Regions from separate parts of the Colwellia asteriadis genome, predicted to be linked through region 1. Evidence: predicted binding sites of a transcription regulator. Region 1 holds the regulator's gene; each other region holds the start of a gene.
What was found. The regulator FNR, encoded in region 1, switches genes on or off when oxygen is low (the NO sensors DNR and NnrR bind a similar motif). The targets are predictions, from matches to a motif close to TTGATCTAGATCAA.

Region 1 (3,265 bases):
ATATTAATTGGGGTGCCAGGGTAAGAGTTGACTAAGTGTAAATTACCGTCAACCACAGCTGTTAGTTGTTTAGCTTGCTTTGTTATTTTGCTATTGAGTGAGCTATGTTCGCTCTCATCACTACCAATATTAAGAGCTGCTAGAATATTACCATTTTTTGGCCACTCGTGATCTTTGACTAATAATACCGGGCATGGACATTTTCTCAGGATATGCCAATCAGTAGGTGTAAAGACTACTGATTTAAATTTATCATGTTGATGAGTTCCTTTAATAACCAGATCAAAGTTGTGCTCAATTACTTGATTGATAATGGCTTCGTAAGGCCTGTTATGCCATACGACTTTGCTAGTTACTTGCGTATTAGGCGCTATTTCGGCGATAATTTCATCTAACCATTTTTGTTTCTCATCGATAACCATTTGACGCATAGAGTCGCGTTCGTTATGAGATAGTATTGTTGTCATCTCATAGGAAAAATCAAAAATGCTGAAAAAAGCAGTAATATTAATGGCTGTATTGTTATTTTTATGAATACGTGAGGCTAGATCTACAGCTCGCTTTAAGGCTTTTTGCTCATCAGTTGTTGGGTCGATAATAACCAGTATATTTTGATACATTTCCATGGTAAACCTCTCGTTAATAAAAGTAATTCATAATTACTTTATAGCAAAATTGAGGAGTGAATGCTTGATTTAAATTAAGATATTATGAATTGATTTCATTAAACACCGAGATAAACGGAGCTATCTCGGTGGGGGAGGAAAAGCTATAACTAATTAAATTTCTGCGACGTCAGACAAGGCGTCAATATCTACAATAGTAATTAATTTACCGTCTACTTTGATTAAGTTACTTTTATGAAAACGATTAAGTAAACGACTAATCGTTTCAACAGTTAAGCCAATATAATTACCAATATCGCTACGAGTCATGGTTAACCTAAATTCAGTTGCTGATAATCCTCGCGAATGATAGCGCTCACTTAAGGTCACTAAAAAAGTAGCTACACGTTGCTCAGCGTTTTTTCTATTAAGTAAGGTTAACATTGCCTGATCGGTTTTAATTTCATTACTCATTAGACGTAATACCTGCTTTTTCAACTTAGGCATAGTGTTAGAGAGCTGATCAAGGTTATTATAAGGGATTTCACAGACCATCGAAGTTTCAAGCGCCTGAGCAAAGCTAGGGTGACAGCTTTCTGCAATGGCATCAAAACCCAGTAAATCTCCTGCTAAATGAAAACCTGTTATTTGTTCTTCGCCTTGCTCATTAACCGTAAATGTTTTGAAAGTCCCTGAACGAATAGCAAATAAGGCGTGTAATTGTTGTCCGTCATGAAAAATTTTATCGCCTTTATGAATAGGACGTTTTCTATCGATAATGTCATCAAGGCTATTTAACTCTTGCTCATTCAGTGAAAAAGGTAAACATAATTCACTAATACTGCAGTTTTGACACTTAATGTGTTGTATACCGGGGCAATTTTTACTTGGCATAATAGATAATAACTCTTAATTTAAAGGACTGTAATATCGACCGTGCTGATAGGGTATTAGAACATTAATTGATATGCAACAGTTAAACTATAACAGCCATATAATATTAGAGAAATTGCCATTGTTTTCTTGAAGTTAGCATTAAGCAAAAGGCTTTTAAAGCTATTAATACCTAGAGACAGTGCTATGAGCGCAGGCAAAGTACCTAAACCAAAAAATAACATTATTCCTGCTCCTGTTAGGCTACTTCCGCTAGCTAATGACCAGGTGAGGGTTGAATAAACTAGCCCACAAGGTAACCAACCCCATAAAGCCCCTAAACCTAAAGCTTGTTTGGTGCTATTGACGGGAATGACATACTTAGCTAATGGTGACAAATAACGCCATAAATACTTCCCAAGCGCTTCTACTCTGTTTAACCACATTAACCATTGACCTAAATATAAGCCGAGTAGAATTAAAAATATGGCGGCAACCATGCGCAACCCCCCAAGGGGAACACCGATACTTTTTGCAGCTAATGAGCCACTAAAGCCGACAATCGCGCCAATCAAGGTGTAGCTGGCAATACGGCCAATATGATATGAAAATATTAAAGACGTGTTATTGCTTGATTTTGTCGGGTAGGTCTGCTGTTCAGTGATAGCAATATCACCTTGTTGTTTAGGTTTTTCAGTAGCCGACGTTAGCATGGTAGTAATACCCCCACACATGGCTAAACAGTGACCTGAGCCTAGTAAACCAACAATAAAAGCTGATAGTAAATCGGTTAGCATTACTTCTTTACATCAGCGCTTGAATTATTGGTGGGGTTTGTAGCTAGAGGTGCAGCGTTAGCTTTTGCTGCTATATTGCTATCACTCGGCGCTGATTTTTCTTGATCTTTTTGCTGGCTATCATCATTAAACAAGATGCTCATACCTTGTTTTTCTAAATCATCAAATTGCTCTGTTTTAACTGCCCAGAAAAAAAGATAAATCCCTAATGCGGTTAGAATCGCCGCAACTGGAATTAAAATATACATTATACTCATCACTAAACCCTCGGTGTTTACTAATTACTTTTTCAACAAGCGAAGTGAATTAGTTATGACTAAAATAGAGCTGGTTGACATACCAATGACTGCCATGTAGGGCGTGATATAACCCGCTACGGCCAATGGTAGTACAATAGCATTATATCCAAACGCCCATAAGTAGTTTTGAATAATAATTCGACGGGTTTTATGACCCACCTTTATTAGCGTATTGATGCTACTTAACTTATTATTAAGTAAAATAACATCAGCACCACTTTTAGTAATATCGGCGCCACAACCCATCGCAATAGATACATGCGCTGCGCCAAATACAGGTGAGTCGTTAACGCCATCACCGGTCATGGCAACATTAAATTTTTCATTTTGCTGAGCTTGCTGAATTTTATGCATTTTATCTTGAGCACTAAGCGAGCCTTCAACAGAGCTTAGCGGTAACACCGTTGCTAACTTATCACAGGCTTGTTGACTATCACCAGATAGCAGCATAGTGCGGCCAGTTTTATTAAGCGCTTCAATAACAGCATTCGCATCGTCACGAATTTGATCGACCAAATAAAATGAGGCGATAACTTGGTTGTTTTTAATTAATGTACAATTTGCATCTTGATGATTGCTTATCGCTTGTTGTGCATTTTCATCTAATTGTGAAATAGCCCAACCACTTTTACCAATAGTGTAATGATCAGCATCAATATCACCGCTAACCCCTTTACCTGAGTGCACAGTA
Region 2 (3,265 bases), on a different contig from region 1:
GTTAAAGTGTCTTTAGAATGGGATGAGTCATTATCATTTATTTTATGTGACGATTTAGCCGTTAAGCGCCTTAAGTTTTACGATGTACTACAAGAGCAAAATGATGATATCGATAGCGATGACATACTTGCAAAACTTGACGCAGATTTTGCTCTAATGTCAGGAGAGCTAAACCGCTTTATTACTGATTTGCTTGCTGAGTTCTCATTAAAAACGACTGACTATTTAGATAAAGATTAGTTATTGTTAAACTGTTGCTGAGTTATTAAAAAAGGGAAGTTATGACTTCCCTTTTACTTATTCGTTACCTTGACTCAATCCAATTCACTTTAACTCAGCCGTAGATTAACGCTTACTCATTAAGTAAACATCGTTTTCACTTCAGCACACATAGCTGAAAACTCATCACACTGCATATAGTCAACCTCAGGTAAAATCCCCTTTTTAGTATAATTCGCAAGTAATGCTTCTTTCGTTGTTTCGTTTTTGAATACGTCATGGTAAATAGCACCAGCACGAATAAAGTCTAAATAATGAACTTCGTTTGGTAAAATGGTTAAATCACTCCAGCTTTCTGCAAGTAACGTAAATTCATCAGAAAACCCCCAAGCCCTTGTAATAGCTCCGCCTATTCTCCCAGACAATTTAATGATCGCTTGTTGTAAAAACGTTGGATTAGCAAAAACATCAGGATGATTTTCAGCTTCGGTTAAAATAGGTAAAACACCAATATTATGAACTAACGCGGCAAGAGTTATTGTGTCTAAGCTTAATGAAGTACGTTTATTCTCTTTTAAATATAATGTCATAAGACTAATGGCAACCGATGCGATATCAATCGTTTTTGCCCACGATTTTTTCATATACAGCTTTACAATATCATTATCTGACACAAAAACTTGCTCTAACGCCATTGCTGTAGCAATACTTTTAATTTGTTGTAAACCGATACGAGTTACTGCTTGAGGCACCGTTTCAACCTTAACGCTCCGTCCTAAAATGGCACTATTAGCGACTTTGAGCATCCCTAAAGATAACGCAGGATCTTGTGCGATAATATCACTCATCTGACTTAAATTAATTTCAGGATCATCTGCTGCAGCTCTGACTTTTAAGGCGACTTCAGGTAATGTCGGTAAGACTAAAGTATCTTGATTAATTTTTTCCGTTAAAATTGTATATAAAGCATTTGATGCTGCCATGAATTCACCTTTATTTTTATTATCCTTACTTTTAAAAGTAGCACAAAATAATGTAATCCTAGTTTTTTTTTATAATATTTTTCAACTAAATAAGGCAATGTTCTATAAGGTCTTTATTGACCTACTTGGGGTATTGAGAGCCTTACTAAAACATTGATCTAGATCATCACATCGTCGCCTTTAAATTGTTGCCAACCGCTATTACCAGTATAATTCGCGCCCTACTTTTCCTCCTCACTATTATTAACGAGTTACGCAATGATGAAACCCGAACTTCTGTCCCCTGCGGGTAGCCTTAAAAATATGCGCTATGCTTTTGCTTATGGAGCTGATGCTGTTTATGCAGGACAACCTCGTTACTCTTTAAGGGTACGTAATAACGAATTTACTCTACCGAATATTCAAATAGGTATTAATGAAGCGCATGCATTAGGGAAAAAGTTTTATCTTGTTAATAATATAGCGCCACATAACGGAAAATTAAAAACCTTCTTAAAAGATATCGCACCAGTAATTGCCATGAAGCCTGACGCCTTAATTATGTCAGATCCAGGCTTAATTATGCTGGTGCGAGAAAATTTTCCCGATATGCCTATTCACCTCTCTGTACAAGCTAATGCGGTTAACTGGGCAACGGTTAAGTTTTGGCAGCAACAAGGGGTTGAGCGGGTTATATTGTCGCGTGAACTATCACTCGATGAAATAGAAGATATTCGCATACACTGCCCCGAAATGGAAATAGAGGTATTTGTTCACGGTGCATTATGTATGGCCTACTCGGGTCGCTGTTTACTATCTGGTTATATTAATAAACGAGATCCTAACCAAGGCACTTGTACTAATTCATGTCGCTGGAAGTACGATACCCACGAAGCTAAAGAAACTGAAACAGGTGATATTATCGCTTGCTCCCCAGCCAACGAAATAGAAACAAGTATTAACGATGTTGGTATTTACCTTCCTTCGAACAAAATAGAAACAACTCAAAATAACCCAATAGATGATATTGTTTTATTACAAGAGCAAGGTAGGCCTGGCGAATATATGCCGGCTTTTGAAGATGAGCACGGCACCTACATCATGAACTCTAAAGATTTACGTGCAGTTGAACATGTACAACGATTAGTCAATATGGGAGTACACTCGCTTAAAATTGAAGGACGTACTAAGTCTTTTTATTATTGTGCAAGAACAGCACAGGTATACGCACAGGCAATTAACGACGCCATGACAAATAAGCCCTTTAACCCTAAGTTAAATAACGATTTAGAGCACCTAGCTCACCGCGGCTATACCGAAGGCTTTCTTAAGCGTCATCGCCATGGTGATACTCAAAATTATGATTATGGTTATTCAAAAAGTGATACGCAGCAATTTGTTGGTGAAGTCATAGGACGAAACCAGACAACAGGTTTAGTTGAAATTGATGTAAAGAATAAGTTTTTAGTTGGCGATAAGCTTGAACTAATGACTCCCACAGGTAATCATACATTTACATTAAGCCATATGCTTAATGCAAAAAATAACGAAGTTATAACAGATGCTAAAGGCTCGGGGCATAAAGTACTAATTGCCCTTGAATGCTCTATTGATTTATCTTTTGCAATTATTATGCGCTACTTATCAGAAAAAGGAACAACAAGGCAGCCTTTCCAACAACCGGATTAAATGACTATTACTTTACTAAATCAATCACTAACTCAGTAAATAACTCAGTAAATAACTCAGTAAATAACTCAGTAAATAACTCAGTAAATAACTCAGTAAATAACTCAGTAAATAACTCAGTAAATAACTCAGTAAAATAGTAGCGTAAGAGAAAGCTATGGCATTAAAAATATTAAATACCTGTATTAATTGCGATATGTGTGAGCCAGAGTGTCCTAATGAAGCGATTACATTAGGTGCAGAGATTTATGAAATAAATAGTGATAACTGCACTGAGTGTGTTGGTCATTATGATGCACCAACTTGTGTTAATGTTTGCCCAATAGACAGTGTTAAGCCTGATGAAAACCACAGAGAAACACACTCTCAATTACTCAATAAATTTATCAATTTGT
Region 3 (3,265 bases), on a different contig from region 1:
AATCATACTTAGTGCAGCTATTAATTTCTTCTAGCTGCTTTAACTCTATTGAATGAAAGTAGATAGTTACCTTCTGTCCTGATATAAGCCCTGTAAAACACCAAGCGTCTTGAGCCTCATTAAAAATAAGATCATCATTAAACAATATTGATTGATTCATTATATTCGCCTTTATGATTCAGACTTAAGTGACTGTCTTAATTTATTTATAACTGGGTCAACTTCAGGTTTAGTGCTGTGCCAAAGCTGAAAGCTTTCTGCTGCTTGCCCAACTAACATACCTAAACCGTCGAGTTTTTTATTGGCGCTATGTTTTTCAGCCCAAAGTATAAAAGGCGTTTTAGCTTTACCATAAACCATATCGTAGCAAGCTGTATGTGAGGCAATAATAGAAGACGATAATGTAAACGTTTGACCCGACAAGCTAGCAGAGGTTGCATTAATAATAATATCAAATGGTTGCGCTGACTCTTCTGTAAGCTCACATGAAAATAATTTATCATTATTAAATTGCTGACATAATTCACTTGCTTTGCTTAATGTGCGATTAGCAATAGTGATACTCTTAGGACTCTGGCTTAATAATGGGAGTATAACGCCTTTCGCTGCACCACCTGCACCTAATAGCAATATCCGACTATTTTCCAATATAATATTATTACGAATAAGATCCTGAACTAACCCTTCGCCATCAGTATTATCACCGTAAATTTTACCATCTTTGATTGTTAAGGTGTTGACTGCGCCAGCTAAACGAGCACGTTCAGTTAAGTGATCAGCAATACGTAGCGCTTCTTCTTTAAAAGGCGCGGTAACATTAGCGCCCTTTCCACCCTCTTTAATAAATGTTTGAATGGCTGAAGTAAATTCACCTAGCTCTACAAATTTAGCTTGGTAACTAATTTTCTTATTAGTAGCGACAGCAAAAGCATGGTGAATAAAAGGCGAGCGAGATTGTGCAATAGGGTTACCAAAAACACAGTATTTATCTAAATTTGACGGTTCCATAAGCATTTATATCGATTTATTAAGAGCTACAGCCTAACTGAATCACTATCTTATAGAAACAAAAAAGCAGTAATAACTTACTGCTTTTAATTAATTACATGTAATAAAAAACTCTATTAAAATTTATAGCCAAGCATTACTGAGTAAACCATTGGGTCAATATCAACAGAAGCGCTACCAATACTATCTCCGCCAACATCAAAGGTGGCTTTAGTATTGATATCAATATATCGAGCAGAAGCGTTAATAGACCAGTTATCAGTTAGCTCATAATCTGCGCCAATTTGTACTGATAAACCAAACGAACTATCTAACTGTAAATTTGATAAGCCTAAAGTTTTAGGTGCAGCTTCAAACTCTTCTTTAAAGAAGTGAGTATAGTTAACCCCTAAACCGAGGTAGGGCTTAAATGCTGAACCGGTATCGAAATAGTATAATGCGCTTAACGTTGGTGGTAAGTGAGTTACTTCAGCTAATTTGGCGCCGTCAACACCTAGAGCATTATTTGGATCATGAATAGTAATGTCGTGAGTAAAAGGAGTTGCCGCCAGTAGCTCTACCGCCCAGTTGTTATCAACAAAATAAACGAAGTTCAAACCTAACTGAGTATTGTCATCTACTGACAAAGATAAGCCAGCAGCATCACTACCACCTAAATATATAGGTGTTTTACCGCTATCAGGAGCAACCATAGTTGCGCCACCACGAATCAGAATATCGCCAGCTTGATGTGCAAAGGCAGCTGTAGAAATGCTTGATAATAATGTTAATGCTAATAATGTTTTTTTCATGATGAGTGTCCTTAATTAATTTAAGGACATCATAGTACTCACCGCAAAAGGGACGTTGATCCAGCGCAAGTTTTATCAGTGCAATTGAGTAATTAAGGTTTATTATTTGATTTCGATCAACAATAGGTTTATTGAGTTGAACTTTTATTAAACAGTAAAAGCACTAACCTCTATATACTTGCCCTGTGATGCCATCAATAATAGTTGAAGCGCTGGCTCTACCTAAAGTATTTGTTTTAATCAAACCATCAAGCTCTGTAGGGAATTGCTCCAGTACTTGCTGCCAGGTTAATGCTGATGGTTGACCTGAAAGGTTGGCGCTGGTTGAAACAATGGCTTTATTAGTTTGCTTGCACAATGCAATAACATCAGGGTGTTGGGTGATACGCACAGCAATAGTACTGAACACACCTTTTAATAAGGTTGGCACACTTTCTTTTGCAGGAAGCACTTGAGTTATGGCATTAGGCCAGCGCGACAAAATAATAGTCATTTGTTCTGAAGTGATAACGGATTCATCAATGTATTTTTGTACTTGGCTATAGTCCCCTGCTAGCAAGATGAGTCCTTTATCTATAGAGCGTTGTTTCAACTTTAATACTTTCTCAACCGCTACGCTATTGTCAGGGTCGCAGCCTAAACCGAAAACGCCTTCAGTAGGGTAAGCAATAACCCCTCCCTGAAGAAGAGCTTCAGAGGCCTCTAATATTGATGGCGATAGTGAAGTAACTGACATGTTGGTGACTCTATAGAGCGAAAAATTATCTAATTATATCGCTTTTACTTTATAGGTACATTTTTTTTGCGGACAACTTAACACTTCTCCACTAGCCATAGTACGCTTGATTAAGACAGGCCATTGGCACTCTGGGCATGTTTGCGCTACCGGCTCATTATTCAGTACGTACTTACATTTTGGGTAGTTATCACAAGAATAAAACGTTTTACCAAAACGGTTGGTTTTTTCTTTTAATTTACCTGATAGCTTTTTACTCGCGCACGATGGACAATCGACATCAATATCTTCATGAGTTTGGCTGTCTTCAATATGATGGCATTGCGGATAATTAGTACAACCAATAAACATACCATAGCGACCTTGCTTAACCGCTAACTGAGATTGACATAGTGGACATTCGCTACCAGGAAGTACTTTATCTTCTACACGTTCATGTTCAACGACAGCACGCGTAAATTGACAGGTAGGATAATTTGAACACCCCAAAAAAGCGCCTGATTTACCATTTTTTATAGTAAGTTCAGAGCCACACTCAGGACAAACCTGGTATGCTTTTTCTAAAGCATGTTCATGGTGGGTAAATAAAGGCTTATCAGCTTTAGTCATTAGGCTAAAATAGTGCGAACTATGGTTAATAAATAATGCCTTATTATGCCACAGCTATTCGATAAAAAATATCACCACTACCGTTAGCCTAAAACTAATATGGTAGTGGCATTAATACAAC

Region 2: trhP (prephenate-dependent tRNA uridine(34) hydroxylase TrhP) is a predicted target of FNR. The motif match lies at 1,356-1,369, and genes of this name have one in related genera.
Region 3: ABD005_RS10635 (OmpW/AlkL family protein) is a predicted target of FNR. The motif match lies at 1,906-1,919, and genes of this name have one in related genera.

What each region holds. Positions count from the first base shown of each region.
Region 1 covers NZ_BAAAFA010000008.1:222,886-226,150, reverse strand. The annotation lists gene uspE (universal stress protein UspE) at 1-626, opposite strand, end outside; gene fnr (fumarate/nitrate reduction transcriptional regulator Fnr) at 780-1,499, opposite strand; gene ABD005_RS12810 (sulfite exporter TauE/SafE family protein) at 1,556-2,275, opposite strand; gene ccoS (cbb3-type cytochrome oxidase assembly protein CcoS) at 2,275-2,523, opposite strand; gene ABD005_RS12800 (heavy metal translocating P-type ATPase) at 2,557-3,265, opposite strand, start outside.
Region 2 covers NZ_BAAAFA010000004.1:79,422-82,686, reverse strand. The annotation lists gene rdgC (recombination-associated protein RdgC) at 1-240, shown strand, start outside; gene ABD005_RS06830 (HDOD domain-containing protein) at 360-1,202, opposite strand; gene trhP (prephenate-dependent tRNA uridine(34) hydroxylase TrhP) at 1,461-2,870, shown strand; gene ABD005_RS06820 (YfhL family 4Fe-4S dicluster ferredoxin) at 3,028-3,265, shown strand, end outside.
Region 3 covers NZ_BAAAFA010000006.1:285,481-288,745, reverse strand. The annotation lists gene ABD005_RS10645 (hypothetical protein) at 1-160, opposite strand, end outside; gene aroE (shikimate dehydrogenase) at 172-1,008, opposite strand; gene ABD005_RS10635 (OmpW/AlkL family protein) at 1,125-1,799, opposite strand; gene tsaC (L-threonylcarbamoyladenylate synthase type 1 TsaC) at 1,963-2,535, opposite strand; gene ABD005_RS10625 (DNA topoisomerase family protein) at 2,569-3,144, opposite strand.